3 regions of the Siphonobacter sp. SORGH_AS_1065 genome follow, and region 1 is predicted to be linked to each of the others. Evidence: riboswitches for the same ligand, from Rfam matches in the RefSeq annotation. Region 1 holds a riboswitch; each other region holds the start of a gene.
The links. A riboswitch is a leader RNA that binds a small molecule or an ion and turns the genes downstream of it on or off. The one in region 1 is predicted to bind cobalamin.
Positions count from the first base shown of each region.

Region 2: it holds a riboswitch for cobalamin, as region 1 does, so the genes downstream of both, metE (5-methyltetrahydropteroyltriglutamate--homocysteine S-methyltransferase) here and QE390_RS23755 (ABC transporter substrate-binding protein) in region 1, are expected to answer to the same signal.
Region 3: it holds a riboswitch for cobalamin, as region 1 does, so the genes downstream of both, QE390_RS01995 (TonB-dependent siderophore receptor) here and QE390_RS23755 (ABC transporter substrate-binding protein) in region 1, are expected to answer to the same signal.

Region 1 covers NZ_JAUTAM010000008.1:316,608-326,621, forward strand. The annotation lists gene QE390_RS23740 (DUF2911 domain-containing protein) at 29-868, opposite strand; gene QE390_RS23745 (YhcG family protein) at 1,126-2,127, shown strand; gene QE390_RS23750 (AAA family ATPase) at 2,363-2,923, shown strand; cobalamin riboswitch at 2,941-3,222, shown strand; gene QE390_RS23755 (ABC transporter substrate-binding protein) at 3,208-4,464, shown strand; gene QE390_RS23760 (iron ABC transporter permease) at 4,461-5,498, shown strand; gene QE390_RS23765 (ABC transporter ATP-binding protein) at 5,495-6,514, shown strand; gene QE390_RS23770 (cob(I)yrinic acid a,c-diamide adenosyltransferase) at 6,486-7,064, shown strand; gene QE390_RS23775 (bifunctional adenosylcobinamide kinase/adenosylcobinamide-phosphate guanylyltransferase) at 7,061-7,567, shown strand; gene QE390_RS23780 (hypothetical protein) at 8,077-8,214, shown strand; gene QE390_RS23785 (pectinesterase family protein) at 8,551-9,534, shown strand; gene QE390_RS23790 (nitroreductase) at 9,771-10,014, opposite strand, start outside.
Region 2 covers NZ_JAUTAM010000004.1:3,584,534-3,594,547, forward strand. The annotation lists gene QE390_RS15550 (alpha-L-fucosidase) at 107-1,438, opposite strand; gene QE390_RS15555 (SGNH/GDSL hydrolase family protein) at 1,522-2,178, opposite strand; gene QE390_RS15560 (SDR family NAD(P)-dependent oxidoreductase) at 2,369-3,139, opposite strand; gene QE390_RS15565 (FUSC family protein) at 3,264-3,818, opposite strand; gene QE390_RS15570 (PolC-type DNA polymerase III) at 4,039-4,662, shown strand; gene QE390_RS15575 (hypothetical protein) at 4,768-4,899, shown strand; gene QE390_RS15580 (carboxypeptidase-like regulatory domain-containing protein) at 5,138-5,377, opposite strand; gene QE390_RS15585 (serine protease) at 5,374-6,321, opposite strand; gene pgk (phosphoglycerate kinase) at 6,523-7,713, opposite strand; cobalamin riboswitch at 7,995-8,210, shown strand; gene metE (5-methyltetrahydropteroyltriglutamate--homocysteine S-methyltransferase) at 8,518-10,014, shown strand, end outside.
Region 3 covers NZ_JAUTAM010000004.1:289,939-299,952, forward strand. The annotation lists gene QE390_RS01975 (glycoside hydrolase family 130 protein) at 1-1,097, opposite strand, end outside; gene QE390_RS01980 (histidine phosphatase family protein) at 1,164-1,682, opposite strand; gene QE390_RS01985 (adenosylcobinamide-GDP ribazoletransferase) at 1,715-2,488, opposite strand; gene cobT (nicotinate-nucleotide--dimethylbenzimidazole phosphoribosyltransferase) at 2,478-3,494, opposite strand; gene QE390_RS01995 (TonB-dependent siderophore receptor) at 3,515-5,395, opposite strand; cobalamin riboswitch at 5,509-5,793, opposite strand; gene QE390_RS02000 (gluconate 2-dehydrogenase subunit 3 family protein) at 5,994-6,605, opposite strand; gene QE390_RS02005 (four helix bundle protein) at 6,668-7,105, opposite strand; gene QE390_RS02010 (GMC oxidoreductase) at 7,148-8,893, opposite strand; gene QE390_RS02015 (DUF3050 domain-containing protein) at 9,056-9,832, opposite strand; gene QE390_RS02020 (YcxB family protein) at 9,945-10,014, opposite strand, start outside.

The DNA.
Region 1 (10,014 bases):
TGCGTATTCAATTCTGCTGCAAGCAGTATCACTTGGCTCCTTTTTTCAACTGATCCAATTTATGAGCATATTCGAACTCAAAATCAGTACCTTTCGTCATTGTTGCTGCTTTCTGAGCCGATTCAATAGCTTCTTTTTTCTTTCCTAATTTGGAATAAATTTGAGCTTTCAGAGAATGAATCCAGAAGGCGTTAGGGTTTACTGCCAGCGTTTTGTCCGCGTAGGTGATGGCATCTTCTAACTTGTAATTCACTTCATTGAAATAACCCGCTGCGGCCTGGTAGGGAGGATTACTTCCCTTCAGTTCCTTTTCCAGGTAAGCAATGATTTTCTCCTGGTTATCCGCCACAATCTTCACGGGGACTTTTACATTTTCCCAACGAATATTCAGCGTTAAAGACGAGCTGGTAATATCATTTAAATCAATCGTAAACGTTTCGTAATTTTCTTTGGAAACAACGGGCTTAACGGTAACTTTTGCTACGTCTTTCGCCGCATCAAAAAACTGCTCGCCCTTGCTTTGAAGGCCGCTGTTCAGAATAACCGTCCAACTGTCTTTTCCGGGAATGGTGTATAAGCTATACGCACCCGCCGCCACTTTCTGACCGCCGAAGATAACGTCCTCACCAAACGTGATTTTCGTCAAAGCATTGGCTCCGGTTCTCCAGCTTTTACCGTAAGGGATCATTTCACCGAATACTTTACGACCTCTCATCGAAGGACGAGAATATTCCAGCTCGATTTTAGACGTAGCAAATTGTTGGGTCAGGCTGATTTTAGGGCTTGCAGAAGGTAACTTCATATCCTGAGCCATCGCCGCTGTTGATAATAAACAGGCACTGGCCAGACAGATAATAACTTTTTTCATAATGAATTATAAAGATGTTTTGCAATCAAGAGATGAAACTGACTTCAGCTCATTCGTCCGCAAATTACATCCAGTAACTTCCAGAAAAAAATGCTTGAGCATCCCCAAGAGCAGGTGAAAGTGCTATTTCATTCTTCGTCCATAAGCTACGGAATCGTTGATGCCCTATAAAGTCTGCATAAAAACGACCATTGTTTTTTTAGCTACTTTGACTAATTTGGCCAATTGCCAAAGCGAAAGTTTTAACAAGCCATCCCATGCATTTGAATAAAAATATCCTATCACAAATTCAGTCCATTATTGCCAATGCCCAGCAAAAAGCCATACGCAGTGTGGACTTTGAGCGAGTGCTGATGTACTGGCATATTGGAAAAGTAATAGTTGAGGAAGAGCAGCAGGGCGAAGACCGGGCTACTTACCGGACCTTTTTGATAAAATCCATATCCGATACTTTTCAACCCCAATTTGGGACCGGATTTTCAGTGCGACAGTTAGAGATGAATCGGCAGTTTTACCGTACGTTCCCAATTACGAACGCACTGCGTTCGCAATTCAGTTGGACTCATTACAGGTTACTTATTCGTATTGATAATCAAGACAAAAGAGAATTTTATATAGCAGAAGCTGAAAAAAACAATTGGACGGCAAGGCAACTCGAACGCCAGATCAACAGTCAGTTATTTGAGCGACTTTTGTTGAGCAATGACGTACAGGCCGTTTTGGCCGTAGCCCGAAATGAAAAACAACCCACCGATGCCAAAGAGATCATTAAAGACCCAATGGTTCTGGAGTTTTTAGGGCTTAAAAGAGAAGCATCGTATTACGAAAAAGACCTGGAAACGGCTATCATTACCCACTTGCAGGATTTTATTTTAGAACTGGGTAATGGCTTTGCTTTTGTAGCCCGGCAAAAAAGAATCCATATCGACGGGGATGAGTATTTTGTGGATTTGGTATTTTACAACCGCTTGTTACAATGTTTCGTAGTGATTGAAATAAAGACTCAAAAACTCACGCATCAGGATTTAGGGCAATTGCAGATGTACGTAAATTATTACGACCGCTACGAAAAACAGGAGTTTGAAAATCCCACCATCGGCATTTTGCTTTGCACCGATAAAAATGATGCAATGGTCAAAATATCTTTGCCTGAAAGTAACAAAACCATCATTACCAGTAAATACCAACTCTATTTACCTACCGAGCAGCAATTGCTGGAAGAAGTGAAGAAAGAAATCGAAAAATTGGATAACATTTGATTAGCAATACAAGCTTACCCCAGACCAGCACCACCGCAGAACCCTTCGAATAGAACAATTAACTATTGCTTTCGGGAAGCAAATTCAGCCTGATTGCGAGGGTGAAATAGCTCTGTCTGGCTCTGGAGAAAAATATTACATGTTCATAGCATTGTTCCCTAAATATGGGTTATAGCTCTGAAATAACGGGTACACAAGATTTTATCGACATGTACTATCCTTTAGTTTTAGAAAAATGAGGCATCGAATTGTGATTTCTGGAGGACCGGGGGCGGGGAAAACTACCTTAATTGACGCTTTGCAAAAACAGGGGTATGCCACTTCCGCAGAAGTTTCCCGTCGGTTAATTCGCCAGCAAGTGGAGCTTCAATCTGACTTAGTTCCCTGGAAAAATTTGGAAGGCTTTGCCCGGCTGGCTCTGGAGGCCATGATTACGGATTTCGAAAACAGTCCTTCCGAGCTAACCTTTTTTGATCGCGGCATTCCCGATATCATTGCTTACCTGGAAGTTGGCGGCTTACCGGTCTCCAAAGATTTCCTGAAAGCTGCTCGGCGTTATCGGTACCATAACCAGGTAGTTATGACACCACCCTGGCTGGAAATTTACGTAAACGACGACGAACGCTGGCAAAGTTTTCAGGAAGCACAGGAGCTTTATCAGGCCATCGCCAGCGTTTACAAAACCTGCGGGTATGAGTTACTGGAATTATCCAAAGGTCCAGTAAATGAGCGAGTTACTTTCATCACCTCTGCTCTGACAGGACTTCTTTCCGTTGAAGCCTTTCCCGCCCGTTAATTCTTCGTAGATTTGCCCCTTCATTCATACATGAAGGTATGCCTCCTGCATAAGGAAGGGATTTAAAAGGGAATTCGGTGTAAACCCGAAACAGTCTCCGCTGCTGTAAATTCCAGTTGAGTTGAATGAGTTTTGAGTATAGAGTTTTGTGTTGATTCTGTCAAAGGCCAGACTAACTCAAAACCCAAAACTCAAAACCCTACACACAAAACTTCCAAACACACATCCACTGAGCCTAGCTTGGGAAGGAGTTTGGGAGGGAATGAGTCAGAAGACCTGCCTTGATGGTTAACCCCCGACAGCTTTCGGATGAAAAGCTGGTACGAACCATGATGCATTATTCTATTTTTTCCAGCCGGGAAACAATGACCCGGTGGGCTTTCGGTTTGCTGATTAGCCTGGGCTGTATGGCAGGCTTTACGCAATGCAGTACTACTTCTTCCGTCTCTGAACAAGGCGACATTTCAGTTAAACAGGATTACTTTCCCGAAAAAGTAAAACTTAGCCACGCCAGAGGCTTCCGCATTCAATACCGACCCAACTATAAAGTAGTCGATATTCTCAGCCCCTTTGAAAAATCCACGGATACCGCTCGTTACATCCTCTTGCAACGCGGTACGCCCCGGCCCAAAGGGTATGCAGATCGGCAGATTATTGAAATTCCCCTCCGAACCATGGTCGGGATGTCTTCACTCCACATTGGTTTGCTGAGTTTTCTCTCGGCAGAAGACGTATTAATTGGACTGGGCGATTTGAAATACGTATCATCACCCAAAGTCATTGAACGGATTAATGAAAAGAAAATTACGCAGGTCGGCAAAGATCAGACACTTAACGAAGAGGTTCTGGTAGCATTAAAACCCGATCTGGTAATGACCGTAGGGCAACCTAATGCCCGCATGGATCGGTACCAGACCCTGAACGCAGCAGGCGTGCCGGTGTTAATCAACTCCGAATGGGTAGAAAATACGCCGCTGGGACGGGCAGAATGGGTAAAACTGATGGCGGCTTTGCTGAATAAAGAAGCATTGGTTAATCAGAAATTCGCTGAGGTTGAAAAAGAATACAAACGCCTGGCGGGCCTGACTAAAAACCTAAAAAACAAGCCCAGCATTATCACGGGTACGAGTTATAAAGATGCCTGGTATGTTCCGAACGGAGATAGCTATATGGCTCAGTTTTTTCGGGACGCGGGCACTACCTATCACTGGGACAAAGTCAAGGCAACGGGAAGCTTACCTCTCAATTTTGAAGCCGTTTATCCCATTGGTTTGAAAGCGGATTACTGGTTGAATGTCGGCATTAGCGGTCGAGATACGAAGAAAGACATTCTTGATAAAGATAGCCGTTACGGAGATTTTAAGGCTTTCAAAACGGGTCAACTCTATAACTACAGCAAACGGACCAATGCTCGTGGATCGAATGATTACTGGGAGTCGGGAGCGGTTAATCCGCATCTGATTTTATCCGACCTGATTAAGATTCTGCACCCGGAGCTTTTACCCGATTACGAGCTGTATTACTACAAAAAACTGCAATGACCCGACCGCTGTTATTCAGCCTGCTGATTCTGCTGAGCGTGGTGTGTTTCGTAGTAAACCTTACGCTTGGTTCGGTATCGATTCCAGCCAGGGAAGTGGCCCGTATTCTCTTTACCCAACAATCTGAACAAACGGCCTGGCTTTTCATTATTGAAAAAATTCGTTTGCCTAAAGCCCTTACCGCCGTATTGGTGGGCTGGGGACTGTCGGTAAGTGGGTTACAAATGCAAACCTTATTCCGAAACCCACTCGCGGGACCTTCGGAACTGGGCATTACCGCCGGGGCTGGGCTGGGGGTGGCAGCTATTATGTTAGGTAGCGGAAGTGTAACGAGTTTATATGCCATTCGTCAGTTAGGGATTTCAGGCAGTTGGCTGATTGTATTCATGGCCTCGCTGGGTTCAGCAATGGTGTTATTACTAGTCTTGTCAATTGCCGGACGGATACGTGATCATGTCGTCTTGCTCATTGTTGGTGTGATGGTGGGAACCATCACGATTTCCATCATTAGCATCTGGCAGTATTTCAGTCAACCCGAACAATTGCAGGAATACCTGCTCTGGACGTTTGGCTCGTTGGGCGGTGTGGTAGATTATCATCTGCTTGTGCTTTCTACCGTGGTGATTTTCGGATTAATACTCGCCTTTGCTTCGTCCAAGGCTTTGAATAGTTTATTACTCGGCGAAGCGTATGCCCGTAGTATGGGCTTAACCGTAGGCCGGGCCCGCACCATCATTCTGGCCAGTACCAGCATTCTCACAGGAAGTATCACAGCCTTTTGCGGACCCATCGGCTTTATTGGGATTGCCGTACCACACCTAACCCGCTCGTTGCTGGGCACTTCCAATCACCGCATTCTCATCCCGGCCAGTGGATTAATCGGTAGTATCTTAATGCTGGTTTGCGATAGCATTGCTCAGTTACCCGGCACCCAGTCGGTTTTACCAATCAATGTTGTTACTTCTTTGCTTGGGGCTCCGGTCGTGATTTGGATGATTGTTAGTCGTCATAACCTCAGAGCTTCTTTCTCATGAGTGCAGACCTGTTATTACATACCCGTCACTTAAGCATCGGTTATGGCAATCATCGGGTGGCGGGACCCTTATCCGTTCAGCTCAAGGCAGGGCAACTCGTGTGTTTACTCGGGCCCAATGGAGCCGGAAAATCCACGCTCATGCGAACCCTTTCGGGCTTACAAAATGCCTTAGAGGGGGACGTATATCTAGGAGATAAACGACTTTCTCATATTCCGCCGACTGAACTGGCTAAAAAATTAAGTCTGGTCTTAACCGAACGGGTCGAAGCGGGTCATTTGACCGTTGGTGAACTGGTCGCTCTGGGTCGGACGCCTTATACCAACTGGCTCGGAAGCTTAACTTCAGCGGATCAGGAGCGAGTTCAATGGGCTCTGGCACTAACAGGCACTCAGTCGTTCATAAACAGACGCTTACCTCAGTTAAGCGATGGCGAGCGTCAAAAAGTAATGCTGGCTCGTGCCCTGGCTCAGGACACGGATTTGATTTTACTGGATGAACCCACGGCTCATCTCGATTTACCCAGCCGCGTGGAACTGATGCGGTTGTTACACGAACTGGCCCGACAAACCCGGAAAGCTATTTTGCTCTCTACGCACGAACTGGACCTGGCCCTTCAGGCAGCGGATGAATTATGGCTTTTGGGAGCTAAAGGAGAATTTGAGCACGGCGTTCCCGAAGATTTAGTCCTCAACGGGTCCTTCGAGCGAACGTTCGCTGCTTCTGGTTTTGCGTTTGACCGTACCACCGGAACGTTTCAAATGTATCCGGCTCCAACGGGACCAGCCTTGGGTTTACAGGGTAATTCAGCCGCTTACTTCTGGACGCGAAGGGCCTTGTCACGTGAAGGGTATCAAATTCAGGCATCGGCCAGACATTCCGTTCAAGTTACCAACGAAGGATGGTTTATTGATGAACAAACCTTCGTTACTTCTATTCACGATTTATTACAGGAACTTTCCAATCGGTATTCATACCGCACTGACAATGAAGATTTACACAAAAAAAGGAGATAAAGGCACGACGGGATTATTTGGCGGCAGCCGGGTTGATAAAGACAATGTTCGCGTGGAATGCATTGGAACGTTGGATGAAGTCAACTCAACTATTGGTTTGTTACGGGTGAAACTGGGCAATGAACATGCCTGGCAAAGCAATCTTCATAAGATTCAGAAGGACATGATGGACATGATGTCGCATCTGGCTCGCCCTTCGGATGCGAAAAAAGAAAACAAGAATCCTATGCCCGTAGACGGAGCCGAATTTTGCGAAAACTGGATTGATGAACTGGAGGCGGCGATGACTTCTCCTTCGGATTACTTCCTGTTACCCGGCGGGAATGAAGTGTCGGCCCTATGCCACATGATTCGTACGCAAATGCGTCGGGGCGAACGCCGACTGGTTTCCCTGATTAAAACGGATGAGGTTCACGAGGCCATTCCAGCCTATATTAATCGTTTGTCCGATCTGTTTTTTACCCTGGCCCGGGCCGAGATGGATCAGGCGGGAGTGGCCGAGGAGAAATGGCAATTATTCCTTTACAAACGTTTTAAATCTGCCGAATGATCCTTTATATCTCGGGAGGAGCCCGCAGCGGCAAGAGCCGTTACGCCCAGTTGCGGGCTAAGGCTTGGTCAGAAAATCCCGTTTACGTAGCCACGGCTAAAATTTGGGATGATGAATTTGCCGAACGGGTCCAGCGACACCAGCAGGAACGCGGTCCTGAATGGACCAGTCTGGAAGCCGAGAAAAATCTTGCCGGACTGCCCCTGGCTCATCGGGTCGTGGTAATTGATTGTGTTACCTTATGGTTAACCAATTTATTCATGGACCATGACAGCCACCTTGAATCAACCTTAGCTGCTTTCAAAGCTGAGATTGATGCTCTGTTACAAATTCCTGCAACGCTGATCATCATATCCAATGAAATTGGGATGGGCTTACACGCCGAAACGGCTCTAGGTCGCCAATTCACTGATTTACAAGGCTGGGCCAATCAATACGTAGCGGAGAAAGCGTCAGAAGCTATCTTCATGGTTTCAGGGTTACCATTGGTTTTGAAGGAATAAATCATTAACTTCTTTCAGAATTTCAACCTTTAGACTATGCTCGTACGCGACTGTGTCGCGGATGCCTGAGAAAAGCGTCTGCGACGTTCAGCGTTATAGACGCTCTTCTTTCCAATCCGGCTTGGAAACGAGGACTAATAGTTGAACGAAGAGCGTTTTAAAGTAACATCCTCTTTTAGTAGAGACGCGACTTTATCGCGTCTTGCTGGGGAATGGGAGTATATTGAATGTAGCCTTTATTGCCTCTTACCCCAGACGCGATAAAGTCGCGTCTCTACCTTAATTTGTATTTCGATATCCCTCCCGCAGTGTCCCCGGATTTCATCCGGGGAAGCAACCAAGTAAAGCCTCTAGCAGTCGCTCGGCTCTAGCCGAGTGACTGCGGGAGTCCCTGGATTTCATCCGGGTCCATCCAGACCGGGGCTACCTATATTAAATCCCGCTGGGGTTGTTGTTCAAATCGTATTATGACAAATAACCCCGGAGGGGTTAAACACGAGTAGCCCCGGATGAAATCCTGGGAAGCAGCCGCCAAAGATCATAAGGTCCTTCGCTCCGCTCTGGATGACAGATCAGGGTATAAACGAAAGCCTCCAACGGTGTTTGCATCCGTACGAACGCCTACTTACGCTCTTCCTTTTTATTGAAAATGTCTTTGTCAGACAACCTATAAAGACCAGCCTAAAATTTTTAAGACTATACATGATACCTTATTATTCAATCACCTGTAAGTCCAAGGCGAGCCAATACCCCTAAAGTCCTCAGCCATTTCTTCGGTTGCCTCTGAAAATCAATCAGACTAAGATTTGCCGGAAGTAAGGTTCGTAGCGGAAAAACAGGTCTTCCTAATTACTGAACCTACTACTGTGAATTGATGCGTCCTTTCCTACCTGGGTTCAGCAAGCGTCTGATAACAAACGCAAAAAACAGAATCGACTCACTTAAATCCGGCGAGCGGGTTTATCCGTTCCCTACTACTTACGATGAAAAGAATTTTGCTCTTTGGTTATTTCATGCTGGTAACGCTGAGTCTGGCAGCTCAGCAAAAAAGTCCCATCCAGGCCATCACCTACACCATAGCTCAGGACGGCAGCGGCGATTTCAAAACGATTCAGGAAGGCGTGAACTCCTTCCGAGATCATATGCAGGTACGGGTTACTTTGCTGGTGAAGAACGGTATTTACCCTGAAAAGCTAGTCATTCCATCCTGGAAACCTACTATTCACATCAAGGGAGAAAGTAAAGAAGGGGTGATTATTACGGACGATGATTTTTCGGGAAAAGATTATCCAAAGGGTAAAGACGCAACGGGCAATGCTAAGTTCAGCACGTATACTTCTTACACTGTTCTTGTGGACGCTCCCGACATTATTTTGGAGAACCTAACGATTCGAAATACTGCCGGACGCGTCGGTCAGGCGGTTGCCTTACACGTCGAAGGCGACCGCTTTGTTTGCAGAAATTGTATTTTATTGGGTAATCAGGATACGCTGTACGCGGCTCGTGAAGGCAGTCGACAGTATTACCAAAATTGCCACATCGAAGGCACTACTGACTTCATTTTTGGTAAATCAATTGCCGTTTTTCAAACCTGCCGTATTAAAAGCCTCTCAGATTCATACATCACCGCCGCTGCGACGCCAGCTTATCAAACCTACGGATTTGTATTTCTGGACTGCGAATTGATCTCCGATCCAGCGGCGAAAAAAGTATATCTGGGCCGACCCTGGAGACCCTGGGCAAAGACGGTTTTCATTCGCACGAAAATGGGTGCACACATCGTACCCGAAGGTTGGAACAATTGGGAGAATGCGGAAAATGAGAAAACCGTTTTATACGCCGAGTATGAAAGTCGGGGCACGGAAGTAACGAACCGCGTTAAATGGGCAAAAACGCTGACGGCTAAAGAAGCAAAGACGTATACACCTGAACGTATTCTGGCTGGTAACGATCAATGGAGACCCTGATACTTTTGTGGAATCTACTAGCCCAAGCAAAACGAAGGGCTTACGTACCTTTATCTAACTTCCCCAAAATTTAAAACTTTTGGGAAGTTAGACACTAACCCTTGCTGCCAGATTCTATCGGTAAAGGTTTCGTAAGTCGCATGAAGGTCCGACGATTGTAAACTTTAGAGTCTTTCTTGCAGGTTAATACATTTTCTGAGCAGGTCTACCATAAAAAACACCCGCTCAGAAAATTGTTAATCTTCAATCCAGGTCAGTTTATCGATAATGGGTTTTCGAACGGCAGGTTTCGTGATTCCATCAAATCGTCCCATATAAAACAGTCCTACGCACTTTTCATTAGGCTTGAGTTCTAAAAAGGCCCCGAGCTTATCCAGATTTCCGGGTGTGCTCCAGTATGAACCAATTCTCATGGCCGAAGCGGTCAGCCACATGTTTTGAACGGCACAAGCTACGGCAGCCAGCTCTTCCCATTCCGGT
Region 2 (10,014 bases), on a different contig from region 1:
TAATATGCAAGTTTGATAATACTTCTTAAATAGAATTCGCCCTCGGGGCTTTGATACTCGTTCAAAGGTATACTTTCTTCGGCAGGCTTATCGCTTAAATCTGCGATTACTTGGTCTGCACTTCCAGAATTGTATCCCGGGGATCCATCGTTACTCCATTGAGGTAGATGAAAAGTCCTTCGGGTTGTTGTTTGAATTTCAGAGCTTTATGTCCGTCAAAGAGACTAACACCAGTGACTTTTGGTTTGAAGTCAGGAACAAATAAATAGGAGGTTTGAGGAGCGGTAAGGATGTGTAAAAAATGACGGGAATCGCCTATTTTCGTACTAACACCCCATTCCTGAGGAGGAACGATACCGCCCCGTGTTTCATAAATGGTCTCGCCGTATTTTTTCAGCCACTGACCCACCGCTTCGAGTCTTTCCACAAATTCGGGCTGAATTTCTCCGTTCGGCATGGGGCCGACATTCAGCAGGAAATTGGCATTGCGACCCGCGGCTCCTACGAGGTAATGAATGAGTCGTTCAGGCGATTTATAATTCTGGTCTTTCAGTTCAAAGCCCCAGCTACCGTTTAAGGTTTCGCAGGTTTCAAGGGGTAACTCGCTGATTTTGCTGGTACCGCTAAATCCAGCGTGATTCTGACCGGGTAAGTCCCGCTCAAACATCTGGAAATCTTCCCCATCAAAAGGGGCTACGTGGTGGTTGTTGCCAACCAAGGCAGCAGGCTGAAGCTTATGAATCAGGTCATAGGTTCGGCGTAATTGCCAGTCCACTACCGTTTTTTGAGGATTGTTCGGATCGTGTGCCGACTGATCCCACCAGCCATCAAACCAGATCCCACCGATTTTACCATAGGTACCATTCAGTAATTCCGTTAGCTGCGTATCCATATAGGTGAGATACTTGCCAAAATCGCCGGATTCAGGGCGGCCCGTTTGCTTGCCCGTTCTGCCACGAGGAAAATAATCGGGATGGTGCCAGTCGAGATGAGAATGGTAGAGGAAAAGCTTAATCCCTTCCTTTTCGCATTCATCCGCAAGCATTTTAAGAACATCTTTTTGGTAAGGCGTATCATCTACGATGTTGTAGGGCGAAATTTTGGAATGCCACATCGCAAAACCGTCGTGGTGCTTACTGGTAAAGGTGATGTATTTCATACCTGCGTTCTTGGCTATCTGTACCCAGCGTTTGGCATCAAACGCCGTAGGGTTAAAGAACTTAGGTAACTTTTCGTAAGCTTTGACTGGAATGTTCTGGTTGTTCATGACCCATTCCCCGTCACCCAAAACGCTGTACACGCCCCAGTGAATGAATAAACCATAGCGGGCATCCTGAAACCATTTTCGGGCTTCCAGATTCTCGGGTGTAGGTTGGTAGGCTTGCCCCTGAGCTAGAAGAGTGCTCAAGGAGAAAAGGATAATAAATAGTTTTTTCATAGGAGATGAGGTATAAAACGTCCCGAAAGGCAGCACGCCCTAGTCCTAAACTGAGGCACGCCGTCTTTCGGGACGTGGTAGTGCTAAAACTGTTGCAAAACTTTCGCCATCTGCTCTGCTACGAACTGATTACCTGTATCATTCAGATGGACCCGATCCGTCGTGAGAATGCCTTTTTCTTCGTTTTTAGGGTTGTTTTTCTGGCTGTAGTCCATGAATGCCTTGCGAAGATCAATCAGAGGTAAGTTATTCTTGGCGGCCAGTTCGCGAATAAACATACTGTATTTATTAAGGTCACCATCCTGCTGATTGGTGTTATCGTAACGCTCCCCAATGGTGGAAGGAGTTGTTAAGACCACTTTGATATTTTGGGCTTTCATCTTATCAATCAAAGCCTGATAAAACTTGACGAACTTATCAGGGTCCGTTCCCGTACCGGAGCTGGCTTTATGCCACACATCATTCACGCCCACCCAGATCACTACCACATCGGGCTTTTGAGCAAGGACATCATCTTCCAGTCGCAGGTACAGATCATAGACCTTATTCCCACCAATGCCTTTGCCCACTAACTCGTACTTGTTTTTGTCGAGTAAGGTGCCCAGTTTGGTAATGTATCCGGTAGGACTAACCCCAGCCTGCGTGATGGAGTCGCCAAAGAAAATAATCTTTTTAGGCTTATCGGCCCGGAAAGCGAAGAGGAGTGTGGTGAGACAGAGTAAAGCAAGTACTTTTTTCATTGGAGCGTATTAGAGGTAAGTAATGGATTGTTTTTAGTGGCTGCGGTTACTAGCCCATGTTTTACAACTGAACCCTGTATGGTTAACTAATGGTAAGATCTTACTAAAATGGTTTGATGAAACTAGCCAGGGCAACCGCAAAGTAAGCGATTTCCCCAAAGCCCTATCTTCATCAAACCATTCCAGTGTATTAATTATTTAAAGTCGTGAAACCACCGTCAATGGGATAATCTACACCCGTAATGAAGGCCGAAGCATCCGAGCAGAGGAAGAGAGCCAGTTGAGCAATTTCTTCGGGTTTCGCCATACGGCCAATGGGTTGCGTAGCCGACAACTTCTCGAACATTTCTTCTTCTTTGCCGGGATAATTTTTGGCGATAAAGCCGTCCACAAAAGGCGTGTGAACGCGGGCGGGAGAAATGCTATTGCAACGGATGTTATCCTTGATGTAATCCTTTGCTACCGACAGAGTCATGGCGTGAACGGCACCCTTGCTCATGCTATAGGCAAAACGATCCGGGATACCCACTAGAGCTGCAATCGAAGCCATGTTCAGAATTACTCCGCCACCCTGAGCTTTCATCAGGGGAATGGCTGCGAAAAGACTGTTATAGGCTCCTTTGATGTTTACATTATAGATACGATCAAGGTCAGCTTCGGTTGTTTTTTCGAGGTTACCTACGTGAGCAATGCCAGCGTTATTTACCAGAATATCCACGGCACCAATGCGAGCAAAAACGGCCAGCATTTCTTCCTGATTAGCCACATTTACGGCATGAACGGCTGCCACACCACCGGCCTGCGTGATTTCATCAGCAACGGTCTGAGCACCTTCCGCACTTAAATCAAGAATATGCACATGGGCTCCCTGGCTACCAAATAAAAGACTGATGGCCCGACCAATGCCGCTGCCGCCGCCCGTAATCACCGCCGTTTTTCCGGCAAGACTAAATACACTCATCCTTGTTAGCTTTTTATTACCTAAAGACCCTTTCGTCCGGGCTAATACCCTATGAATACTGGATTTTTCGGTCTGAATTTATGACTTTGCAAGTTTCGTGTATTTCCGGAAAGAAGCGGAAACTTTATTCGGCTTTCTTTTTGAAGAGGGAAAAACACCAGCCTACCGTAAAGGCGACCACGCAACCCAGCATAACTTCAGACGTGCGTAATAAGGCAATTTGAAGAGCATCCTGCCAGGAGGCTTGCTGGAAGATGGCGGGCGTCATGACCGCAATAACTGTTGACGGAGCCAGTTTCCAACTGGAAGGATATTTCTTGATAATCGTACTCATGAAGATCGCAACGGCAATGGCGAGGAAAAGTGAGTAGATGTTAACACCCGTCAGAACAATGAAAACAATACCAATCAGACAACCGCTAATAGTATTAATAATCCTAGAAATGGTATTACGGCGAAGATCGCCAAAATCGGGTTCAGAAACGATGGCAACGGAGATCAAAGCCCATTCTTTTTTCTCAATATGCAGTAGATCAAGCAATATCCAGGTAATAGCAGCCCCGAGTAGAATCCGGGAAGCGTATAAAAAAGCAACCTTTTTCAGGTCAAATTGGGCAATAATAGCTTTTTCTATTTCAATAAGTCGGCGTTTGGGGTTGATCAGCGTTCTTGACATCATAGCAATCATATAAACTTTTGAAGGGAAGTGTATTTCGTGGCTTTGTATATTATTAACGCAGAAAAGCTCGATTCAGTTTTCTGTAAATTTGTATTATTCTAATAATCTACGCAATCTTTTAAATAGATTTACAAAATAGCCTGTCAGCATTTTACGAATCTGCGTCCTCGCTTAACGCCGCCAGCCGCTTATCTTTGACCGCCATCTTCATGATTAACGCATGCCTTATTTAGTATTAGACCTTGAAATGACCGGCGGTGAACCCGGCTGGAATGAGATTATTCAAATCGGTGCCGTTTTATGCGACGACCAGTGGAATGAGTTAGGAACGTATCTAACGAACGTTTACCCGGAAAATGAAGAAGCATTTTCGGAATATTCGGCTCGCATTCACGGCCTGACTCTGGATGATCTGGAGGATGCTCCCATGATTTACGACGTCATTCCCGAATTTGAAGAATGGATTCTGGAAAAGCTGGGCCGCTTGCGGGGACGGACGCAAACGGTTGATAATTCGCAATACCTGCGGGACGTTATCATCAGTGGTCAGTCGGTAATCAACGATATTAACTTTCTGCGTTTTGCCTATCGGGAGGAAAAGCTGAAATGGCCGTTTTCCAATAAGTTACTGGATTTACACACCCTAGGTTACTTTACGTTCGAAGTGCTGAAAGCCAACGGAAAACCCACGCCCAAGTCGCTAAGCTTGAAAGCCATTGCGGGTTATTTTGGGCTGGAACGCGAAGATGCGGAATTCCATAATGCCCTGGAAGACGCTCAGCTAACTACGCAATCGTTCAAGAACGTTTTTGCCCTGGCGAAGAAGTTCAAAATACAGGAGTAATAAAAAAAACGCTCTTTCGGGTTTTGAAAGGGTAGAGACGCGACTTTATCACGTCTGGGTAAGAGGCGGTTATTGGTGCTGATTGGGATTATAAATCCCTGTCAGATGGCTTTCGAATTACAAATCCGAAAGAGCGAAGGTCTCTTCGTTGGGGAGAATCATGAAGGAAGTTATGGGACTGTCATCCAGAGCGAAGCGAAAAACCTCGGTGGAGGATGCGGCCTTACCTATCATTAGTAACTGCTAGGATTTACTTGCGAAACTGTGTGATAGTAAACGCCGTTTAACCCGAAGTTTTGGTTTTGAAAGGGTAGAGACGCGACTTCATCGCGTCTGGGTAAGAGGCAGTTTTTGTTACCTCTGTATAACTTCCATCTCCCGGCCAGACGCGATGAAGTCGCGTCTCTACTTATGAACTGCAAGAATAATAAAAAACTAGCCCTGAAATAACTCAGGGCTAGTTGGCCTTCCTCCCTTACAAAACAAATGTCTGACTCGTAGCCGGAACGTGTACGGTAAAGCTTTTTTGCTGAACCGTTGTAGTAACGAGTACCTGATAATCTCCGGGTTGATTTAATCCTGAAAGGGTAAACTTCCCGTTCGCATCCGTTAAGGCTGCCACTTCGGCAAACGCTCCCGGCCCTGACTGAATCAGAATGGTCGCGTCCGAAATGGGTTGATTTTGCTGAGTTACCAGCTGTCCTTCAATGGTCATGAACCTAAGGCTTTCCAGTTTTGAATGTTATCATATACCGCCTGCACAATGCGGGTAGCCGAGTTACCCGAGCTGTGCCCGTTCGTGTGAATGCCCACTGCATATCGACTTTCGCCCACTTTCACCCACACGGGGCAACCGCTTTGTCCGCCCGCTGTATCAATCTGATAAGTAATGACCCGGGCCGAAACCGACGAGGCTTTCTGAGCCATCCACCACAGCTGATTACCTCCTTTGTCACCGGGGTAACCACCAACGTTTAAAGCATTCGCTTTGAGATAATTATCATCTCGTACCGCAAAACCAAAATACCCAACGGTATCGCCAAGGCGGGCATTGGCAGGAAGGATAATGGCTCCGTAATCGTTATTGCGGTTTCTGCTTTGCGTCCAGCCCGTCACACTTCTAAAATCAGTAGCAATAACTGAGCCATAGGGGCGGGAGGCATCATTTAATCCGGCTATTACTTCAATACTTTTCGCCCAGCCTCCATGCTCGTGCATGAATACGCAGTGACCTGCTGTAATGACTGTTCGCGGACCAACCAGATAGCCCGAACCAATCCAGCGGCTACCATCCTGAGCGGTCATTCGTAAAGCCACAATAGCTCGCCAGGGGTAAGTCGTGGTAGCTGTGATTCGTACACGTTCATCCGGGTAAATCACTACTTCCGACAGCAGTTCTTCTTCGGGGTAACTGGCATAATAGGCATCTTTCAGGGGTTCCTGCTGACCTGTCAGGCTGCCGGATTCCTCCGTACTAAAGGCAGATTCTTTGAGATTATTGGGGCTGGCGGTTTCGTCATCATCCTGAGCCGTGCGACCGGGGAAGTAACCCTCTACTTTTTCAAGCGTATCTTCAGTTACTTGAGGAGCTTCGAGCGTGAGTGTTTCACCCTGAAAAGGATCATTCGAAAGAATGGAGGTGCCATTTTTAGTAGCCATTTTCTGAAATTGGTTTAGGTTGAACAAGCGTTTACCTTGTTAGTAAGGTGTGACAAAGGTTCAGCTAAAATGGATTTCAGGAAATACCACAATTCAGTGATTCCAAGTGAATAAATAGAGCTGGTCGTGACTTTTTATTCAAGGGGTGAAATAAAAAAGCCGACCCTTTTTACAGAGTCGGCTTTTTCTAAGCATTTATTCTTAAGCTTCCAGAGCAGCTACTCCGGGAAGCGTTTTGCCTTCCATGTATTCCAACAGAGCACCACCACCAGTAGAAACGTAGCTTACGCGATCACCGTAACCCGCGTTATTAACCGCAGCGGCAGAATCACCACCACCAATGAGGGAGAAAGCTCCGTTTTCTTCCGTTGCTTTCACTACGGCTTCTGCAATGGCGTTCGTTCCAACGGCGAAGTTCGAGAATTCGAATACGCCCATCGGACCATTCCAGAGGATTGTTTTCGATTGTTCTACAATTTCCGTGAACACGGCAATGGATTGATGTCCAATATCCAGACCTTCCCAGCCTTCAGGAATCTGACCGGAAGGAACCGTCGTTTTGGAAGCATCGTTCGAGAATTTATCGGCCATAACTGTATCCAGAGGCATAACTAGGTTTACACCTTTTTCTTTCGCTTTCTCGATCAGTTCCAGAGCCAGCTCCATTTTGTCATCTTCGTGAATGGAATTACCAATCTGACCACCCAGAGCTTTCGTGAAGGTATACGTCATACCACCACCTAAGATGAGGTTATCAACTTTATCGAGCAGTTTTTCGATCACCAGAATTTTATCGGAAATCTTAGCACCACCCATAATGGCCGTGTAAGGACGCTCTACGTTATCCAGAATGCGTTGAGCATTATCCAGCTCGGCCTGCATAACATAACCGCTTACTTTATCCGTGAAGAACTGACCGATAACCGCCGTAGAAGCGTGAGCACGGTGAGCCGTTCCAAAGGCATCGTTTACCCAAACGTCACCCAGTTTAGATAATTTTTCGGCGAAAGTTACGTCCCCCTTTTCTTCTTCTTTGTAGAAACGAAGGTTTTCGAGTAACAGAATTTCACCGGGTTGCAGAGAGGCTGCCAGGTCAATGGCCTGCTGTCCAATGGCATCATCCGCAAATTTCACGGGACGGTTGAAGATAACAGACAGGGCGTTTACTAAGTGCTTAAGCGAATACTTTTCAGTAGGTCCATCTTTCGGACGGCCCAGGTGAGACATCAGGATAACCGAACCGCCGTCGTTAAGAATTTTTTGAATCGTCGGAATGGTTGCTTTGATACGGGTATCATCGGTGATTTCATAACGGTCATTCAGGGGAACGTTGAAATCAACGCGGACAAGAGCCTTTTTTCCGGCGAAATTGTACTGGTTCAGCGTCTTCATCAGTAAGAATCAGATGTTTAAATGAGTAATGATTTGACAACTCTTATTATACGTGTTGATGAGTCGGTCGAGAAAGGAACAAAATTATACATTCGGCCAAACTTCCCTAAACTTCCCTTCTTTTTAACCTTTAAGTGATAATTTAGATTTGATAAGTTATATTTTTACTTCTTTAATTTATCTTTTGCCAAGTAGAAAAGCTCTGTTCCTCTTCATCTTTATTATAACGGCAGAACCGGAAAAGGGTTTAATCCTTTATATTTGCTCCGTTCTTTGTAACGCCCGTCAATCGGATGGTTGGTTTCATTAGCAGATCTTCGCTGCTAAAGGAATGAAAAAGGAATCGTGTGAAAATCACGAGCAGACGTGCTACTGTAAGTATCTGTTTCGAACCTCGAAACAAGTGCATCCCAGATTTCCCATTGTTCCCTGAGGAATGAGAAGGGGGGAGTCGCATGATACAAGCCAGGAGACTTGCCAGCCTTCTCAATGGTCATACCTTCACGCATAGGGTCTGATTCACGCATTGATTTTACAAATTTCTGATTACCCAACTCTGCTCACTGCCGGTCCCGAAACTGGCAGGTTTGCGGTTGTGCCTGAATTGTGCTGATTTTGAAACCATCGAAGTCGGACCAGGAAAGCTATACCCTTATAGCAGAGGCATTAACTCCGTCATTCGCGTGAACGGATGACGACTCGTACGTTACTAATGCGGAATCAGTGATTCGTAACAATTCACCGTTTTTGGCGGGTTGGGTGTTTCGAAGGCGTTTTGATAAACCCTTTTTAACACAAAAACACATGGTTACTCACAACCTGGGCTACCCCCGCGTGGGCAGCAAACGCGAACTGAAATGGGCCTGCGAACAATTTTGGGCAGGAAAGATTTCGAAAGACGAACTTCTGTGGGCAGGTCGGCAAATTCGCCGACAAAACTGGCAGACGCAATTACAGGCAGGTCTGCAATGGATTCCTTCCAATGACTTTTCCTATTACGATCAAGTGCTGGATACCGCATTAATGGTGGGAGCCGTGCCCGAAAGGTATCAGGCGGTTATTGATGGAAAAAACAATCGGGAACTGGAGATTTACTTCGCCATGGCTCGCGGAATCCAGAAGGCCGAGCTGGACATAAAGGCGATGGAAATGACGAAGTGGTTTGATACCAACTACCACTACATCGTTCCCGAATTTTTGAAAGATCAGCAGTTTAAACGGTATTCCGATAAGGTCATTCACGACTTCGAAGATGCCAAGCAGATGGGTATTCTTACCAAGCCCGTCATTCTGGGGCCGGTTTCATTTCTGTTATTGGGTAAGGAAAAAGAAGAAGGTTTCCACCGAATTGATCTGCTCAATCGGTTATTACCCGTTTATATTGACGTATTACGCGAACTGAGTTACCGGGGGGCAACTTGGATACAGCTTGACGAACCTTGCCTGACGCTCGATTTGTCAGCTAATGAAAAAATCGCTTTTCAGCAGGCGTACCAGGCTATTCAGAAAGCATTACCTCAGGTTCAGCTTCTGGTGGCGACTTACTTCGAAAAACTAGGTGACAATCAGTCTTTGGCCCTGCAATTACCCGTATCTGCTTTGCATATTGACCTAATGCGTGGACCTGGACAATTAACCTCCATTCTGGCGGATCACGAATTTGTTACTTCCACTAAAATCCTTTCGCTCGGCGTAGTGGATGGGCGTAATGTCTGGAAAAATGATTTCAGCCAGTCGTTGCAATTGCTGAATGAAGCCATTGCCAAGCTAGGCAAAGCCCGTGTTTGGGTGGCTCCGTCCTGTTCGTTATTGCATGCTCCTTACGATCTGGATTTAGAGAAAAACGAAGAGGTATTGACACCGGAAATCAAAAACTGGATGGCATTTGCTAAACAGAAATTGCAGGAAGTAACCACGCTGGGTCAGTTAATCGAAGGCGAAAATCTGGAGCTATTAGCAGAAAATCAGCAGGCCATAGAAAGCCGAAGGACGAGCTCGCTGATTCATAAACCAATTGTAAAATCCCGCGTGCAAGCGGTTCAACCCAGCGATTTCGAACGGAAGCAAGCCTTTACGATTCGTCAGAAAATTCAGGAAGCAAGTCTTCAGTTACCGCTGTTTCCCACCACCACGATTGGCTCCTTCCCCCAAACCGAAGAGGTTCGTCAGTGGCGGGCGAAGTACAAAAAAGGTGATGTTACTAAAGAAGAATATGAGGCTTTTGTGGAGGGAGAGATCGAAAAATCCATTCGTTGGCAGGAAGAAGTCGGGCTTGATGTATTGGTTCACGGTGAATTCGAG
Region 3 (10,014 bases), on a different contig from region 1:
ACGGCTACCGCAATTTTCGAGTCAGCCGTCCCATAATATAGAAACCACTTCTTTTTGAAGTACACCAATCCTTCCAGAAACACGACGTTATTTACCTGCCCAGTTAACTCGTAAGGTTTATCAGGAACGAAAAAGGGTTCGTCCATTCGGGCCAGAATCTGCGTCGGATCCTGTCCGTTCATTAAGATCTGACCTGCCTTATATACCAATGCATTTTTCTTTTCAGGCATGGGTCGGGCGGCGTTGTAGATCAGTAGAATGCCCTTGTCAGTTATTAACCCATAAGGACCGGGTTCTACTAACTGACCATCAAACTTATCAGGACGGGGCCGTACAATGGGCTTCAACGTTCCATCCGCTTCGGTTAGAGGTTCCCAGTGAATCAGATCATCGGATTGAGCCAGAAACAGGTTGGTGTCGCCAAAGTACATCCAGAACTTTCCATTTATTTTTTCAGCAATCACCTGATCTCCTTTTTGCCGGGCGACAATGGCTCCCGATTTTGACCATGTGTTCAGATGCTTTCCTTCGCCCAGAACCGGGCCGTGTTTAGTCCAGTTTCGCAAATCTTTGGACGTAGCCAGCATCATCCGGGCTGTTTTACCATCGTAAGCCGTGTAGGTCATTATATAACCACCCTGCGGGCTTTCAACAATGCGGGGGTCTTCCGTACCGCCTTCCCATTCGTATTTTTTCTGAGCGTCATTGCTGGGATAAAAAATGGGGTGTTTTTCTTTTTTAAAGTGTAGCCCATCTTCACTAATGGCTAATCCCAGTCGTGAAACCCCGGCATATTTCCCCAGTTTATCCTCAGCCCGATAGATCAAATGCACTTTTCCCTCCCGCACGACTGCCGCCGGATTAAACACGTCTTTTTCTTCCCACTTCACTTCTTTCTTCCAGATGGGATCAAAGAACGTTTCATTGGGCGTTGGAACCAGCACCGGATTGAGACTATCTACTTTTTCGAAGGGCAGTAAGGCCCAGTCCGAAACGGTTAATGAATCGGTAGCAGTTGATTCTGTTTTTTGAGTAGCATTTCGGCAGGCTCCCAGTGAAATCCCAACCAATAAAATAATATACAGACGTTTATTCATAGTTGTAGTAGGTAATAATTATGTCTGCAATAACACTAATAAACACAATTATCTACTACATAAATACTATAAAATTCGTCCTACCCATTGGTCAAGAGCAGGATTCGGGTGTAGGATAAACTGGTCAACCTGACCGTAATCAACCTTAATTTTAAAAATATTAGGGAGTGGAACGCCAATCAGATTGGCCCAGATGCAGCGTAATACCCCCGCATGCGTAACGATTGCTACGCGTTCGTAAGATTGTTGGCGTAATTCTTCCAGAAAGGCCTGAACCCGGTTACAGACCATTTCCAGGCTTTCTCCTCCGGGCGGTTGAACCCGAACAAAATCATTCATCCAGTCGGTTACTTCCTTTCCCTGCAAATCATTCCATAACTGCCCTTCCCAATCGCCGAAATTGATTTCCATTAATCGCTTCTCTTCAAGTAATAAAGAACCGGGAATCTGCTCAGCGAGCGTTACACAACGCTTTAACGGACTAGTATAAACGACATCAAATGGCTTTGTGAACTGCCTGGTAATCTGCTGAATTTCCTGATAATAATTTTCCGATAAATCCACCTCCCGTTGACCGTAACACATTCCTTTGGTATTATGCACGGAAGTGTGCCGTATTACAAACAAATCCATATGGCGTAGATACCCAGATAAAAAACTACTTCGCTAACCTGCTGAATCGCCCCGAGGCAATCGCCCGTGTAACCGCCAATCCATTTCTTAAAAAACCAGCTCAGCATTACTTTCGAGCCATAAGCCCCTAAAACAGCCAGAGCAAGCCAATAACTAGGCAGTAAAAAGAAGGTCAGGCCCGTAAATAAAACGCCTGGGAACAAGCCCTTCCAGCCTATACGACTCGATGTTGCGGCCCCTGATTTACTACTGGCTTCATCACGAACGTATTCGTGCGTTTCAGCGGCTATAGAGGCTATTAATCGGCTACTAATTTGCCCACAAAAGATGGTACTCCAGATGAGAGGCTCGGAAAGGGTAGCAATTTCTACCAGGATCAGGTATTTGAGACTCAATAACAGCCCAATACCCACGACACCGAATGTCCCCACCCGGCTGTCTTTCATGATTTGAAGAATCTGCTCTTTACTCCAGCCGCCGCCAAAGCCATCGCACACGTCAGCAAAGCCATCTTCATGGAAAGCTCCGGTCGTTAGTACACCCGCACCCATGCTTAAGAGAAGGCTGATGTTTTTGGGAAAGATAAGCGTACTACTGAAGTAAACGGCCAGCATAATGGCTCCAACGATTCCCCCAATCATTGGAAAATATTTACGAGACTGCCGCATTTGTTCGGGTCCATGCCCCACCCAGGCGGGGCATGGAATCCGGGTATAAAAAAGTACCGCCGTTAATAGGATTCGTAACTCATGTATCATTCTTGTGCGAAGAAATGCCTGCTTCGTTAAAGGTGGACATCTGATTCAGGAAAGCTACTGCACTTTTCAATAAAGGATATGCCAACGCACAGCCCGTGCCTTCTCCCAACCGTAAGTTCATACGAAGAAGCGGCTCCGCTCGCAAAAAATCAAGCAGAAGGCGATGTCCCTGTTCAGCCGACTGATGACAATAAATCGCATTTTCCAGTACATCAGGCTGCATTTGGCTGGCAATCAGCAGAGCAACGGTAGAAATAAATCCGTCGACTAAGATTATCATTTTTCTCGAACGGGCCGCCCGAATGGCTCCCACCATTTGAGCAATTTCAAACCCACCATACGTTTGAAGCATTTGGTAAGGGTCACTGCAACTCCCATTTACCCGGATGGCTTCCTTCAGAACCGTTACTTTTCGTTGTAATTGTTCTGGATTAACGCCAGTCCCTTTCCCTACGCAACTTTCAATGGGAAGGCCAGTAGCCATGCTCATCAATACACTCGATGAAGACGTATTACCGATTCCCATTTCCCCAAAACCAATCACATTGGAACCTTTATCGTGCAGTTCATTCACAATCATGGCTCCTTTCTCCAGACAAAACCGAAGCTGTTCTGAACTCATCGCTGGCCCTTTCAGGTAACTATTTGTACCGTAACCAGCTTTGGCGTGAATCAATTGCGTTTCTTCTGAGAATTCGGCATTCACACCCGCATCAACCACGTATAACTCCAGCTCATTCTGGCGGCAGAATACGTTAATAGCCGCTCCTCCTGCCAGAAAATTGAGCACCATCTGATAAGTTACTTCTGCGGGATACGCACTTACCCCTTCCTGAGCAATGCCATGATCTGCCGCGAAGACTACCAGAGCGGCTTTTCGTAACTCTGGCGTTTCGGTTTGCTGTATACAGGCCATGCGGAACGCCAGAGTTTCCAGCTGGCCTAAAGCTCCTAAAGGCTTGGTCTTATGGTCAATTTTATATTGTACTCTTTCTTCGAAGGACATAGGATCGATTATCTAATCTGCTAAAAATCAAACTTTAAGCCTATGTTGAAATTACGCCGACGGGTGTTATACCCGTAAACCTCAAAATACTGCTTATCCGTAAGGTTACGAACGTCACCGTATAGTTTGACGAAAGCATTGAACTGATATTCGGCATATACATCCAGTGTGGTGTAAGCGGCTAAGTCTACTATTCCAAGTCCGTAAACCTGCTCCTGACGTTTGCCCACACTTCGCACTGCTAAGGAACTGAAGAAGTGTTTTGTGAACTGATAGCCAACGGTTGCATTGCCCATCACCTTCGGAATTCGGAAAAGATTAAATGAGCTGGAGTCTCGACCATTAACCGTTTGAGTCACCCGACCCGTTACATACGTTAAATTACCCGAAACCACTAAATTTTTAAAGCGACTCGATACTTCAAATTCCAGCCCATGATCATTCTGGCGACTATAATTCACGTACTTACCGTAGGGTTCAACGCTTAATGACTGAAAAGCAATCACGTCTTTAATAGCCCGGTCGAAATAAAGAGCTCGTATAAATGATCGTTTATCCGTAGCAAATAACTGAACACCAGCCTCCAGCGAACGACTCATTTCGGGCTTCAAATCTTTGTTACCATACGGCGAATACAACTGATACAAGCTTGGGGCCCGGAATCCACTGGAAAGGTTAGCAAAGAATTTTACCTGATTGCTTAAAAGATAAGAAGGATTGATGGAATAAGTTGCGTTACTACCGTATAAGGAATGATGGTTATAGCGTCCGCCCAGTTCCAGAGCAAAGCTGGAATCGGTTCGAATCAAAGCCGTGGCATACGCACTGAATAAAGTTGTTTTCGCTAGATTTTTCTCTAAAGATGGAGCATAAGGATTGGTTTGAGCTGTATTCTGAGTCCGCAGATCAACCCCGGTAACGAGAGTTAACCAGCTAGTAGTCCGCCAACTGTTATAGATTTCTGCAAAATGACTATTTCCCTCAAACGTGGACTTGTCCTGAACAGAATTACGTTGGAAAGCCGAGAACGCATAATTTGCCGTCAGTTTTCCAGAAGCATAACTATAATCTATCCCTGTTCCGGCCAGTTTAAAGGTGTTACGGTAATTATAGCTGGGATCATCGGTTAGGGCTCCGGCGTCAATTTCATTTTTATACCCCGAATACAGGCCCCGTACCTTCCAGATTAGATTGGGAGAAAGATTAATACCGCCGTTTAAGAGAACGTTATCCTGCCAGAAACCATCGTTATCAAAGTTCTGATTTCCTTTCGCATCATATGCCGCCGAAAATCCATCGGAACGCAATCGGGTATATTGAGCATTGAAGTAACCTACTTTTGAAGCTCCATTCACACCGACGGTTCCCCGGAAAATACCATAACTTCCGGCCTGAACGGTGGCATGGCCTCCGATGGGTCGATACCCTTCTTTTTTAGTAAAAATGTTAATTACCCCAGCTACCGCATCCGAACCGTACAGGGTAGACTGAGCTCCCCGAATGATCTCAATTCGTTCGCATTCCCCAACCGAAAGCAGATTGAGATCAAACGTGTTATTAATCTGAGAGGGATCATAGATGGGTAAGCCATCGAGTAAAATCAGGGTGTTCCCTCCACCGGCTCCGCGTAATGAGACGGTCTGATTGGTTCCCAGCGGCCCCTGAGCCCCAACGATCATAACCCCGGCCTGACGGGTTAATAACTCCCCAAGCGATTGAGTAGCGTATTTTTGTAAAGTTGAATCGGTAAGAACGGTAACTACTTTACCCGTTTGGGATAATTTTTGTCCGGTACGATTGGCGGTGATGGTTACTTCTTCCAGTTGGGTATCCGGTTTTTGAGCCCAGACCTGCAAAGTTGTAATCAGGAGAAGAAAGGTAATTCTGGTAAATGTGTTCATGACTCCACTAATGATTAAGTAAGGAGTCTTTCGTAGAAAAGTGAATAGAAATCCGGCTGGGTGTTACCATCCAGTGCGTTGAAATTCATTCACGGCTTTTCACCCGAAAGCTCGAAAAGTATACCATTTCAGGCAGGTCTTCTGGCTCGTTTCATCTCAACCCCCACCTTCCCATACGTATGTACAGTGGCTTTTGGAAGTTGTGTTTGAGTTTGGAGTTTGGAGTTTAGTGTTTTGAGTTATGAAGGCTGTCAACTTTACAATCTTAACCCTAAACTCAAAACTTACCACTCTAAACTCATTAAAACTTACAGCTACGGGGATAGCCCCGGATTTACACCGGTGTTCCCTTTTCATTCAACAGAGTTTCTGCTGAAACCTAAAACGTGGGCAAAAGTATAAAAAATACTTAATGCTGACCCGGTCTTTTACCGAATCAGCATTAAGTATACCTTTCGTTCTACTACGTTTGAGAGATTTAATTTAGTTAGAAGAGGTTAGAGTTAGGTGTGAGGAGTTTGATGAAAACCTCTCATTTATCTTACTTTTTCAAACTAAATCAAACTTCTCAAACTACTGCTAACCTTCTCAAACCCCATTACTCATAACTCAGTCCGTATTGCTTCAGTACCTCTTCGGGCACTCCTTCCCAGTTGTTGGGAGTATTTCCTACGTAACCCAAATCGTTGAAGCCTATGCGGGTAGTATAAAAACCGGTTAAGGTCATGTCCCGCATTTTGTTAAAGAACGCAACGCCTTGAGAGAACTGAGGTTTCGCTTGTTCAGGATAGGCAATGTCATCCACGATTTCTATCTGCTGAGCTTTTGTAAGCTCCACAAATTTCTTGCTGAAGCGTTTTCGGCTTTCATTATCTAACCAGGCCAGCCCTCCACGAAGAGGAATTTGGTGTACGGGTTGATCTTTCACCATAAATTCAATGAAAGCCGGTACACCCGCTTGCGAGGCACTGCCCGACTTCTCGTCCGCCGGAAGAATAATGTCGCACAAAACGGTGAGGGTTTTCATTTCCTGAGGTGTAAAGAACTTATCAGCCATGAGTTTGGCATCCCGGATGGCTTCCGATTTCTGCCGTCCGCCGGGCACCACCAACGGTTTTTCGGGCGGAGCCGCTACCAGATCCGTAGAAGGAACCGTAGCCATGCCCAACGACCCCAAGGCAATCGACTTAAGTGTATCGCGACGTTTCATTTTGTTAACGTTTGGGGTTTTGTGTTTAGGGTTTTGAGTTAATATTCGCCTACTTCTACTAGTTACTCATAGTTAACCAAATCTTCTTCTAAAGTCGGTGGATGACTAGGTGACTGGTATCGACTTCCTTTTATCTTAGACTGATTCAGATACTGCATAAGCTTTCTAATCATCCCTCCAATTTCTTCGGCCCTTTGGTATTGCTCATCGAATAATTCCTGCTCAACATAGTCACGATCCAAGGCCCGATAGAGTTGTGATTTGGACTCCTCCAGAGACCCTTTCGCTATAGCTAAGAAATGGACAAACTCATTTCGATTTCCCCTCCCAAACCCTTCGGCAATATTGTCCATAATCGAGTCTGCTGACCTTCGTAACTGACGTCTGTGATCGAAATCATTCGCAAATGGCCCCTCTTTAGTCAATTCAAAAATCTGCCGAGAAAAGAGACGGGCTTTTTTCCATACCTGTAAATCTTCAAACCGCTGAATGGTCGCCATTAATTAAACCTATTAACTCAAAACACTAAACCCAAAACTCTTTTACAGATTCTTCTTCTTCACTTCATCAATGATGTAATCACTGGTTCGCATGGACATGGCTAGGATGGTCCAGGTTACGTTTTTGTCGCCTTGCGTTACGAAAGGAGCGGCGTCTACTACGAACAGGTTTTTGACATCGTGGCCCTGCATGAAAGAATTCAGAGCTGATTTTTTGGGATCGCTGCCCATGCGTACCGTTCCGATTTCGTGAATGATCTTTCCGGGAGCCTCTAATCCGTAGTTTTGCTCTTTACCCGGTTTGGAGCCCAGAGCAATACCGCCCATTTCGTGGATTATTTCTTCGAAGGTATCCTGCATGTGTTTCGCCTGCTTAACCTCGTTTTCAGACCATTTGTAGTGAAAACGAAGCGTCGGAATACCGTATTTATCGACATTATTAGGGTCGATTTCGCAATAGTTACTTTCCAAAGGTATAGGTTCTCCACGACCCGCCATGCCCACGTAAGCTCCGTAGAAGCGACGTACATCTTCTTTCAGACGTGATCCATATCCACCTGCGGGTTGTGTTTTTCCATCGCCATAGGCATACTTACCGTTCATGCCCTGAATGCCCATGCCAAACCCGTAGCTGGGCATGCCCATGCCCCCGCCGTATTCAATGTGATACCCCCGAGGGAAGTCCAGTTTTTTGTTATCCAGCCACCAGGGCGTGTATACGTGCATTCCACCTACCCCGTCTTCGTTGTAACGTTTCCGGTTCATCAAAGCCGGAACGAAGGCCGAGCGGCTGGCTCCGGTGGAGTCGTTCAGGTATTTACCAATCACTCCACTGGAGTTAGCCAGCCCATTTGGGAACCGGGCCGACTTGGAGTTCAGTAACAGACGGGCCGATTCACAGGCACTAGCCGCCACCACCACAATTTTAGCCCGAACCGTTTTTTCCTGTAAAGTTGCGGTATCGACGTACGAAACGCCCGTGCAAAGTCCGGTTTTCTGGTCGGTTAATACTTCGCGAACCATCGCTCCGTTGATCAGCCTTGTGTTACCCGTTTTAACGGCGGGTTTACAAAGACAGGAAGACGAAGAAAAATCCGCGTAAACCTGACAGGCCCGACCGCACTGCGAGCAGTAAAAACACTGCCCACGTTCGTTATTAATCGCTTTTGTCAGAATCGCCAGACGGGAAGGAATAACCGGAATACCCAGATTCTTACCCGCTTTTTTTAGCATTAACTCGTGCAAACGGGGTTTTGGTGGGGGTAAGAAATGGCCGTCGGGTTCGTTGCGAAGCCCTTCTTTTGAGCCAAAAATTCCCAGGAGTTTATCTACCTTATCGTAATAGGGCGATACGTCGTCGTAAGTAATTGGCCAGTCATCCCCGATACCCGTCATGCTGCCGCGACGGAAATCGTCGGGACCAAAACGAAGGGAAATACGGCCCCAGTGGTTGGTACGCCCACCCAGCATCCGGCTTCTGAACCAGTGAAATTCTGTTCCGGGAGCAGCAGAGTAAGGCTCACCTTCGAGCTGCCAGCCTCCCCAGGCGGCGTCAAAATCACCGAAAGGACGCGTAGTGCTGGCCCCACGACGAGGAGACTCCCAGGGATTCTTTAGTTGAGTGATATACTTGGGATCAGCCGGGTCATAGTAACCTCCAGCTTCCAGTAAGCAAACTTTGGCACCCGCTTTGGATAGCTGATAAGCCGCCATACCGCCGCCTGCTCCAGACCCAACGATAACCACGTCAAAGACTTCAGGGGTCTCCTGGATTTGATAACTGTTCATACTTTAGGAAAATAGGTAAAGACTCGTTGTTATGTTTATGGTCACTCCAATCGTTAATACAAATGAATAATTTTCATTAATTATATAACTTTTTAATTAAAAACTTACGCTTTTTTAGTAACTGCTATGAATATAGATCAACGCTTTAATTAATTAAAAATTTTACGAATTAACTAAAGCTCCTCCGTTTAAGCAACTGGTAATCGAATTCCAGAGGTAAATTCTTTGGCGGATCGACTCCTCTGCCGTAGAAATGGTCTCTTCCCATTTTTGAGCGTCATTGCCACACAATTCACGAACCATTTCTTCCGCCAAATGGCCATGATGCCCACCGTCTACTTCGATGTGACGCTCCAGGTAATAGTGAAATGTATCGAGTTGATTAGGGAATCGAGCGTTCAGGTTACGAACCAGTTCAATGAATAACTCGGGAATCAAGTCTTCGCGACCATAGGTAAAGGCCGCCGCAATTTCATGCGGACGATTTCGCTCAATCACTGAAAACGTATAACTTACAAAAGCCTTCGCTCCGGCGGGAATATCAGCATTTTCCAAAGCTTCCCTCACCGATTGGCCCGCTCGCAGGTCTGCAACAAATTGCTCAATGACCGACGTATCCGCCCGTAGCTCTTTCATCGCCCGGAGGTATAACTCGTAATGGCTCATCCGAACGCCATGCTGATCTACATCGCTTTCTTCACCAGTAACGATTTCATTAATTAGATACGCCGTCGACCCGGATGCAGCGGGTAACCAGGGCACTTGTACGCAGGTAAGCTGCCGTTGCAGAGCCTTTAGCAGAGACATGAAGTCCCAGACAGCAAAAACGTGGCTTTGGGTAAAAAGCTGTAAAGCCTCCAGCGAGTTGATGTGATTGTAAACGGAATGGTCGATTAATTCCTGACGCAGCGGGTTCAGACGAGCTTCGAGTACTTCCAAAGGATTATTAGTCACTGTTGATCAAGTTATTGAGGTACTTATTAGTAAAAACGCAAAAAGGTCGGTAGCAACCCACCGACCTCAAATTAAATTTTTGTACTAACCCTATTACTCACTTCAGCAATTCTTTGCGAGTGAGGATAGTCTCGAACATTTTAATGTCATGTTCTGAATTAAAAATG